DNA from 3 places in the Blautia sp. aa_0143 genome. Region 1 is predicted to be linked to each of the others. Evidence: predicted binding sites of a transcription regulator. Region 1 holds the regulator's gene; each other region holds the start of a gene.
The links. The regulator HrcA, encoded in region 1, represses chaperone genes, less so after heat shock. The targets are predictions, from matches to a motif close to TGTTAGCACTCNNNNNNNNNGAGTGCTAACA.

Region 1 (3,272 bases):
CTGTTTGTTGTACCTAAGTCAATACCAATAATCTTTCCCATGATTTTTTCCTCCTGTTTTAGTCTGTATCTGTTAAAATAAAGTTTGTTGTCAGTTAGTTCGCAACCTTCACCATACTGTGGCGTACTACGAAATCCTTGTAAGTGTAACCCTTCTGGAATTCTTCCACCACGATGTTCTCTCCAACCTCTTCATCCTCCACATGCATCACTGCATTATGGAAATCCGGGTTGAATTCCTTTCCCACTGCTTCGATCGGCTTCACACCAAGCTCATCCAGTGTTGTGGTAAGCTGCTTGTAGATCATTTTCATTCCATCTGCAAAAGCATCGCCTTCCTGTGCCTGTGCAAGACCTCTTTCGAAGTTATCCACAACCGGCAGGATCTTTTCAACGATTTCTTTTGCTCCGATGATGTACATGCTGGATTTTTCTTTTTCCGTTCTTTTACGGAAATTATCAAATTCAGCCATGGTACGCTTCAGGCGATCGGTAAGTTCCTCCACCTTCTGCTCAGATTTATCTTTTTTCTTCTTTCCGAAGAAGGAAGTTTTTGATTTTTCTTCTTTTTTATCCTCTGAGGCAGCTTCTTCGCCTGGAGTATTATTTTCTTCCTCCGGCAGATCTTCTCCCTCCGGTGTCAGGTTTTCTTCTTCCTGATCTCCGTCAGTTACGGGGATTTCCTTCTCCGCTTCCTGCTCTTCGGATGTTTTCTTTGTTTCCTCCGACACTTTTTTTCTACCGCCTTTCTAAGTTTTCTTCTTTTTCAAAACGTCATCCAGATGATTCTTCAGTTCCTTCAGACTGTCCACTACATTCTCATAATCCATTCGTTTGGGACCGATGATCCCGATGGTTCCGTACATTCCGTCTCCCAGTTCATATCTGGCAGTTACAATGCTGCAGTCCTTCATGGTCTGGATTGGCATCTCATCACCGATGTAAACCTGAATTCCTGTATTCTCTCCATCTGACATCTGTTCTTTTACAAGATCGGCAAGTTCATGCTTCTCCTCAAATGCGGAGATCAGCTCCGTTGCCTTCTCTTTATCGGCAAGCTCCGGATACTTGAAAATGTTAGTTGCACCTGAAGTATAGATCTCCATATCTTCCTCTTCCACATGAATGGTGGCTGCCACTGCATCCAGAACCGTTGCCACCACACCGCTGTGGCTGCCTGCCTGTTCCTTCAGTCTGGCGATCATCCCAAGGTTGATATCCTGGATTGGAATCCCATTGAGATTGGTGTTAAGAAGAAGATTCAGTTTCAGGATCGTCTGGTCGTCCATTTCCTCATCCAGATTGATGATCTGGTTCCGGACTGTGTTGTTGTCACTGACAACCACTGCCACAAGCTGAAGCTCGCTCATCCTCGACAGCTGGATGAACTTGACCTTGTTGCCGCTGTACTGCGGAACGGAAACCATGGTAGCATAGTTGGTATTGGAAGCAAGAACCTTCGCAACCTTCTTAAGCACCTTATCCATCTTATCTGTCTTCTCAATGATCAGATCTCGCAGCTCTGCGACCTCCGCTTCCTTCTCCTTCATCAACTCATTGACGTAAAGTCTGTAGCCCTTATCTGAAGGAATCCTTCCTGCTGAGGTATGAGGCTGGACGATATAGCCCATATCTGTCAGGTCTGACATTTCATTTCGGATCGTTGCGGAACTGACATTGAGATCCGCATACTTGGAAATGGTCCTGGAACCAACCGGTTCTCCGGTTTCCATATAGGTCTTGATGATTGCTTTTAAGATTTTTTGCTTGCGCTCATTCAACACCTCTTCCATGAATCCATCTCCTTTCCTTTTTATTCTTTCCTGACGGATGTTGATTCTTTTTTTACATCTGTTAGCACTCATTTTAGTGGAGTGCTAACATCTACAGTCTTTAAGATATCACCATGTAAAATATTTGTCAATATGTTTTGAAAAAAAGTTCTTATTTTTTCAAAACAAAAAAAGCATCAGTACGATGCTTTTTTGTAATACTGGTCTATGCAGTTCTGTGCCCCGGCAAAAAATTCCGCTTCTGTTTTCTGTCCCAGCATATATTTCTGAAATTCCGTTCCCATGGACGAAACGGCTTCTATGGAATCGGCACACAGTGGTCTTGCTTTCAGCTTATAATCTTTCAGATATTGCCGGATCATTTCAATGCCATCCAGATCAAAATTCTTATCCTCGATCACATCCAGTCTTGCCGGACACATTTTTGTCAGCTGTCCGTAATTTTTACTGGCCTCATATCCGGACACATACTGAAGGAACTTCAGAGCTGCTTCTTTATGATCAGAATTTTTATTCAGTACATACTGCCAGGTTGCGATATTGGTCACCTTCTCGTCAAATTCCGGAAATGGTGCCATATGGATCTTATCTTTTCCATACACGCCTGCATTCTGAAAAGTACTCAACACACCGGTATACATAAACATACATCCATACTGGCCGTTTATAAATTTTTCATTCAGCTGGTCATGCTGGTCGATCAGATTCTCCTCTGATATCATCCCTGTATCCAGCATTCGCTTCATATATTCTGCCGCTTCTCTTGTTTTCGGATCCGTCCAGTCTGTATAATCTCCTCCGAAAAAATCGACATACTCGCTGATACTATTATATATGTAAGAAATCTCCCATGCATCCCCATATGCATATTTTCCCGTATTCTGAAGCTTTTTCTGAAGGATCTCAAGATCACTGAGACAGGAGAGTCTGTCCAGACCAGCCTGATCCAGCAATTCCTGGTTCACCCAGAATGCCATGATATCCATCCTGAACGGTACCGAAAAAATATGTCCGTCTGACATGCATATTTCTTTCAGGTATTCCTGCAGAAAATTCGCCGCTGTCTCCTCTGTCATAACCGTATCTTCCAACGGAAGAAGAAATCCCTTATGTTTAAATTCGGATATCATCTCATCATTTACTGTGATCAGATCAACAGAATCATCTCCTGATGTCAGAAGAGTTGCTATTTTGGCCTGGCGATTGTCCGCATTGGCCGGACATTTTTCAATATGGATCTTTATTCCAAGATCTTTTTCCGCCTGGCTGATAAAAGAATCAAAGCCTTCTGTGCCTGCATCCACATGAAGGATCGTCAGTTCCTGTCTGTTCTCCGGCACAATATCAGATGCAGCCTCCTTCTTCTGGACTCCACATCCTGTCACTGCCAGAGCCAGGGCAAATACCCCGCAAAATACCTGTTTTTTCAATCTCTACCACCCTTTTTATCTGGGCCATCTATCCTCTTTTGACATCAACG
Region 2 (3,272 bases), on a different contig from region 1:
TTCTCCGATATTCTCCACGCCGTCATAAATATGCTTCGGAATACAGTAAACCTGGCTCAGTCCGCCAAGAAATCCTGCGGAAGATGATCCAAGGGAAATCTTGACTGTAAGGTCATCAACCTTCTCTGCCTCTACTGCCTTGTCATTAACGTATCCGTAAGAAGAATACGGAACATTCTGCTTCTCATCTACCAGCACCTGCATGGTGAATACCACATCATCGGCTGTGATCGGCTGACCGTCATGCCATTTCAGTCCGTCTTTGAGCTTCAGTGTGAATTCGCTGGCATCATCATTGGCTGTTACACTTTCGCAAAGTCCGTTTCCGTAATACATCTCTCCGTTCACGATCTCAAAAAACGGGCTGTACAGTGCCTGCATCATATCGAAGCTTGTCTGATCCACAACATAAAGCGGATTGATGTTCTGCGGATCTGCTGTTTCTGCAATGGTAATATTTCCGCCTTCCGCCTTGGTTCCTTCTGTTTCTGCTGCAAAAACAGTCATTCCTGACATAACAGTTGTTCCTGCCACTGCAGCTGCCAAAAGCGCTGCCAGTACTTTTTTTCTCATTTCCTGTTCCTCCTGTGTTTCAGTGAGTATTCCTCTTTTCCCACCAGTTTAATATGATATAGGCAAGATAATACTATACCATATTACCTTTGTCAAGCTGTCCCTAGCTCTTCAGAGATTTTTTTACTGCATTTCGTTAAAGCTTGTATTTATTCTACATACAGATCACACAGGCGTCAAGATAAATTTTCTGTATCTTGCCTCTGATCTATATATATTTCCTTAATTCGTCATATTTTTGATCCAGTGTCCGTAATTGCACTTCAAAAATGCAGGCACGCATTTAAAGATCTGATCTGCATTCAGGCAGCATACCACCACTGCCGGAGATGCCTTGACCACAAATGCCATAAACATGGACAGAGGGATCACGATCCCCCAGGTACTGATCAGGTCCACCTTCATGGAATAGGCAATGCTTCCGCTTCCCCGGATGATACCACCGTTTGTCGGCATCTGATAGGACATTCCCACCATTACTACACTTAAGTCATTACCGAAAGCCCGAAGGCAACCCCTGCAATTTCCACACAGCGCAGTGTAGCAAACAGGATCTGCGTCACTGCAAAGAAAAAGTAAGTAAACCGGATGATCGCCAGATAGGAAAGACCGGCTTCAATAATCGCCTGGTCTGTTGTAAAAAGCCCCAGCAGCTGTGTTGGAAAAAGACTGGCCAGGATAAACAGCACAAGGGCAATAAAAAAGCCTGTGCGCATGGCCCAGGCACCGATCTTCCTTACCGGCTCTGTCTCTTTCTTTCCCCAGTACTGACTTCCGAATATGACAAGTCCGTCTCCCAGAGCCATAAGCAGCTGCTGAAAGACGAACTGTACCTGGTTTACGGTGGTCACACCGGATAATGCAGTTTCGCTGAAGGCTCCAAACATAATGTTGTCCGCAAAATTGACACTTAAGGTCACTACATTCTGCAGCACCAGCATGGAGCATAATTTCAGAAAATTACGATAAAAATTCTTCATCAGTCTTTTACGATGGCAATGATATCATCTGCGTTGATCACCAGATATTTCTCACCCTCATATTTGATCTCGGTTCCTGTGTATTTTCCGTAGATCACACGGTCGCCCGGCTTTACCTGTACCGGTACTTCTTTACCGTCTACGACCTTACCGCCACCTACTGCGATAACCTCTGCCTGCTGGGTTTTCTCCTTGGAGCTGTCCGGAAGTACGATGCCGGATGCGGTTTTGTCTTCTGTCTCAAAATATTTTACGATAACTCTGTCTGCAACTGGTTTTAATGCCATATTCATTTCCTTCTTTCTGTGATTATTAGCACTCTTAAGCTCCGAGTGCTACTCTTTTTTTATCATACTACATATCCGAAAATTGTCAAGATATTTGCGGATATGTAGTATGATATTATTTATGATAGGGCTCTCCGCTGATGATACGATAGCTGCGGTAGATCTGTTCCAGAAGGATCACACGCATCAGCTGATGAGGAAATGTCATCTTCGAAAAGCTTAAAGCATAGTCTGATCTCTTCAGTACTTCTTTTCCAAGACCGATAGAGCCGCCGATCACAAACTGGATATGGCTGGTCCCACGTATTCCCAGCTCGTTGATCTTCCGTGCGAAGTTCTCAGAGGTCAGCTGTTCGCCTCCGATCTCCAGAGTGATCACAAACGCATCATCCCGGATATATTTAAGAAGACGCTCCCCTTCCTTGTTCCGAATGGCATCTTCTACTGTTTCGCTGGCATTATCCGGTGTTTTTTCGTCGGACACTTCTATGATCTCCAGCTTGCAGTAACGCCCGAGGCGCTTGGAATACTCCGCAATGGCATCCCGCAGATATTTTTCCTTGATCTTCCCTACTGTCAGGATACTTATTTTCATCCGCCGTTCTCCTCCAGATAATTCTCAAATTCTTCTGCTGACATCAAAACCTTCCTTGGCTTGGTTCCTTCCTCCGGACCTACCACTCCTGCGTCACAAAGCTGATCCATGATCCTTGCCGCACGGTTAAATCCGATCTTGAACATACGCTGAAGCATACCGATGGAGGCCTTTTCCTTCTCAATGATAAATTTACCGGCTTCTGTAAAATAGACATCTCTGTCACCGCCGCCGGCTCCTCCCGGGACACCGGCTGTATTGACCTGCTTCTCGATGGAGGTATCATAAACAGCACCCTGATTTTTGTCAGAAACATATTCTACGACTGCACTGACCTCCTCATCGGAAACAAAAGCACCCTGCAGTCTGGCCGGCTTCTGATACCCCTGAGGATAAAACAGCATATCGCCCTTGCCAAGAAGTTTCTCGGCACCGTTCATATCCAGGATCGTCCTGGAATCCACGCCGGAGGATACGGAAAATGCGATCCTGGACGGCATATTGGCCTTGATCAGACCTGTGATGACATTGACCGATGGCCTCTGGGTAGCAATGATCAGATGGATACCTGCTGCACGTGCCAGCTGGGCCAGACGGCAGATCGCATCCTCAACTTCTCCCGGCGCAACCATCATAAGATCCGCAAGCTCGTCCACGATGATCACGATCTGCGGCATCTTCTCAGGTGCCTTTTCTCCCTCCGGGACCCGCATATTGGCAACCTTTTTGTTATATTCTCCAAGATTACGTACCCCATATTCCGCAAAGGCATTGTAACGACTGGTCATCTCGGAAACAGCCCAGTTCAGCGCACCGGCCGCTTTCTTCGGATCTGTG
Region 3 (3,272 bases), on a different contig from region 1:
TAAAAAAAATATAAAAATGTCTTGTAAATTTCCAGAATAACGTGTAATATTAGACTAGAAAAACGATTTCTTTCAAGGTACGAAAGTGAAAGGAGGAAAAATGAGCGTTCAGTTGCTAGATAAAACTAGAAAAATCAATAAGCTTCTGCATAACAGCAGCTCAAGCAAGGTAGTGTTTAACGACATTTGCCAGGTGCTCATGGAAACCTTAAGTTCCAATATCCTGGTACTCAGTAAGAAAGGTAAGGTTCTGGGAGTCAGTATCTGCCCGGGTGTGGATGAGATCACAGAGCTGATCGATGACAAGATCGGCGGACATATCGACCCGTTATTGAATGAGAGATTTCTTGGTGTTCTTTCCACAAAGGAGAATGTCAATCTCCAGACACTTGGCTTTGAGCATGTACCCGGAAATTATCAGGGAATCGTGAATCCGATCGATATTGCAGGTGAGAGACTGGGAACGTTATTCATGTACCGCAATGATCATCCCTATGATATTGAGGATATTATCGTCAGCGAGTATGGTACAACAGTTGTTGGCCTGGAAATGATGCGTGCGGTTCATGACGAGAACGCAGAAGAAGACAGAAAACAGCAGATCGTTAAATCGGCATTCAGTACACTGTCCTTCTCAGAACTTGAGGCGATCATCCATATTTTTGATGAGCTGGATGGGGATGAGGGTATCCTGGTTGCCAGCAAGATCGCTGACCGTGTAGGTATCACCAGATCCGTGATCGTAAATGCACTGCGTAAATTCGAGAGTGCAGGTGTGATCGAATCCCGTTCATCCGGTATGAAGGGAACTTACATTAAAGTTCTTAATGAAGTGATCTTTGATGAGCTTGAGGAGATAAAAGCACAGAGAAGCAAGAAGGCATAATGTGATCAGCACTGTCAGATGCTTGATATAAGATAAAGAACGTGACAAAAGAGACTTCCCGCTAGCGTGGGAGTCTCTTTTTTGTCTGTTTCATAAAATTAAAATAAATAATGAAATTAAGAAAACAAGAGAAAACAAGAGCATAAAAGAGATAAAACCAGAATAATATAGAAAAACCATATCTTAAAAGGGTTGCGAAAATATGTGAAATTCACTAATATAGCCATAGTGATTAGCACTCGTATAAAGTGAGTGCTAGCAGACGAAGATGAAACTTATAAAGGAGGAACATAGATCATGAAGTTAGTACCTTTAGGCGACAGAGTAGTATTAAAACAGGTTGAAGCAGAAGAGACAACAGCATCCGGAATCGTACTTCCGGGACAGGCACAGGAGAAACCACAGCAGGCAGAAGTTATCGCAGTTGGTCCTGGCGGAGTTGTAAATGGCAAAGAAGTAAAGATGGAAGTAGAAGTCGGAAACACTGTTATTTACTCCAAATATGCAGGAACAGAAGTTAAGATGGATGGTACGGATTACATCATTGTAAAACAGGAAGATATCCTGGCAGTTATTAAATAATATAAACATCTTATCGTATATCAATATAAATAGGAGGTCATTTTATCATGGCAAAAGAAATTAAATATGGCGCAGAAGCAAGAGCAGCACTTGAAGCTGGTGTAAATAAACTTGCAGATACAGTAAGAGTAACACTTGGACCGAAAGGAAGAAACGTAGTACTTGACAAATCTTTCGGTGCTCCGCTTATCACAAACGATGGTGTTTCCATCGCAAAAGAGATCGAGCTTGAGGACGGATTCGAGAACATGGGTGCTCAGATCATCAAGGAAGTTGCATCCAAGACAAACGATGTAGCAGGTGATGGTACTACAACAGCGACTGTACTTGCTCAGGCAATGGTTCATGAGGGAATGAAGAACCTGGCAGCAGGTGCCAACCCGATCATCCTCAGAAAAGGTATGAAAAAAGCAACAGATGTTGCAGTAGAAGCGATCAAGAACATGAGCCAGGCAATCAACGGCAAAGAGCAGATCGCTAACGTAGCAGCAATCTCTGCAAGTGATGAGCAGGTTGGACAGCTTGTTGCTGATGCTATGGAGAAAGTTTCCAAAGACGGTGTTATCACTGTTGAGGAGTCCAAGACCATGCATACAGAGCTTGACCTTGTAGAAGGTATGCAGTTTGACCGTGGATATATTTCCGCATACATGTCCACAGATATGGAGAAAATGGAGGCAACTCTTGATGATCCGTACATCCTGATCACAGACAAGAAGATCAGCAATATCCAGGAGATCCTTCCACTTCTTGAGCAGGTTGTTCAGGCCGGTGCGAAACTTCTCATCATCGCTGAGGATGTTGAGGGTGAGGCCCTTACAACTCTGATCGTCAACAAACTGAGAGGAACCTTCCAGGTAGTAGCTGTAAAAGCTCCTGGCTATGGTGACAGAAGAAAAGAGATGCTTCAGGATATCGCGATCCTGACAGGCGGACAGGTGATCTCCGATGAGCTTGGTCTTGACCTGAAAGAAGCTAAGATGGAGCAGCTTGGACGTGCAAAATCTGTTAAAGTTGCAAAAGAGAACACAGTTATCGTTGATGGTCTCGGTGACAAAGATGCCATTGCAAAACGTGTTGCACAGATCCGTGCGCAGATCGAGGAGACAAAATCCGAGTTTGATAAAGAGAAACTTCAGGAGAGACTTGCAAAACTGGCTGGCGGCGTAGCTGTTATCCGTGTAGGTGCTGCTACTGAGACAGAGATGAAAGAAGCAAAACTTCGTCTTGAGGATGCTCTTGCAGCAACAAGAGCAGCTGTTGAGGAAGGTATCATCGCAGGTGGCGGATCTGCTTACATCCATGCTTCCAAAGAGGTTGCAAAACTTGCAACAACACTTGAAGGAGATGAGAAGACAGGTGCTTATGTGATCCTGAAAGCTCTTGAGGCTCCGCTGTTCCACATCGCTGCAAACGCAGGACTGGAAGGCGCTGTTATTATCAACAAAGTAAGAGAGTCTGAGATCGGTACAGGCTTCGATGCTCTCAATGAGAAATACGTAAACATGGTTGAGAACGGAATCCTTGATCCGGCTAAGGTTACAAGAAGTGCTCTTCAGAATGCTACAAGTGTTGCATCTACACTCCTTACAACAGAGGCTGTAGTTTCCACAATCAAAGAAGATACTCCGGCTCCGGCTGCAAACCCGGGAATGGGAATGATGTAATTATCAGCTGAGCAGGTGAAATAATTAATTCACAAAATGAGAGGGCCTGCGCCATAGACGCGGCTCTCTTTTTGTGTTATAATCAAAAAGTCAGTAAATTACGAAAGGAAGAAACAAATGAGTGACTTATATTCAGA

Region 2: a site for HrcA is predicted at 1,864-1,894, ahead of groES (co-chaperone GroES). Genes of this name have one in related genera too.
Region 3: a site for HrcA is predicted at 1,117-1,147, ahead of groES (co-chaperone GroES). Genes of this name have one in related genera too.

Annotation. Positions count from the first base shown of each region.
Region 1 covers NZ_RCXU01000019.1:7,649-10,920, reverse strand. The annotation lists gene dnaK (molecular chaperone DnaK) at 1-41, opposite strand, end outside; gene grpE (nucleotide exchange factor GrpE) at 95-730, opposite strand; gene hrcA (heat-inducible transcriptional repressor HrcA) at 749-1,792, opposite strand; gene EAI83_RS10695 (ABC transporter substrate-binding protein) at 1,969-3,222, opposite strand; gene EAI83_RS10690 (glycoside hydrolase family 172 protein) at 3,238-3,272, opposite strand, start outside.
Region 2 covers NZ_RCXU01000011.1:62,615-65,886, reverse strand. The annotation lists gene EAI83_RS07140 (ABC transporter substrate-binding protein) at 1-573, opposite strand, end outside; gene EAI83_RS17750 (hypothetical protein) at 796-1,041, opposite strand; gene EAI83_RS07135 (MATE family efflux transporter) at 1,059-1,553, opposite strand; gene groES (co-chaperone GroES) at 1,553-1,840, opposite strand; gene rlmH (23S rRNA (pseudouridine(1915)-N(3))-methyltransferase RlmH) at 1,956-2,435, opposite strand; gene EAI83_RS07120 (FtsK/SpoIIIE family DNA translocase) at 2,432-3,272, opposite strand, start outside.
Region 3 covers NZ_RCXU01000025.1:24,972-28,243, forward strand. The annotation lists gene codY (GTP-sensing pleiotropic transcriptional regulator CodY) at 101-886, shown strand; gene groES (co-chaperone GroES) at 1,184-1,468, shown strand; gene groL (chaperonin GroEL) at 1,516-3,135, shown strand; gene EAI83_RS12865 (DUF6106 family protein) at 3,253-3,272, shown strand, end outside.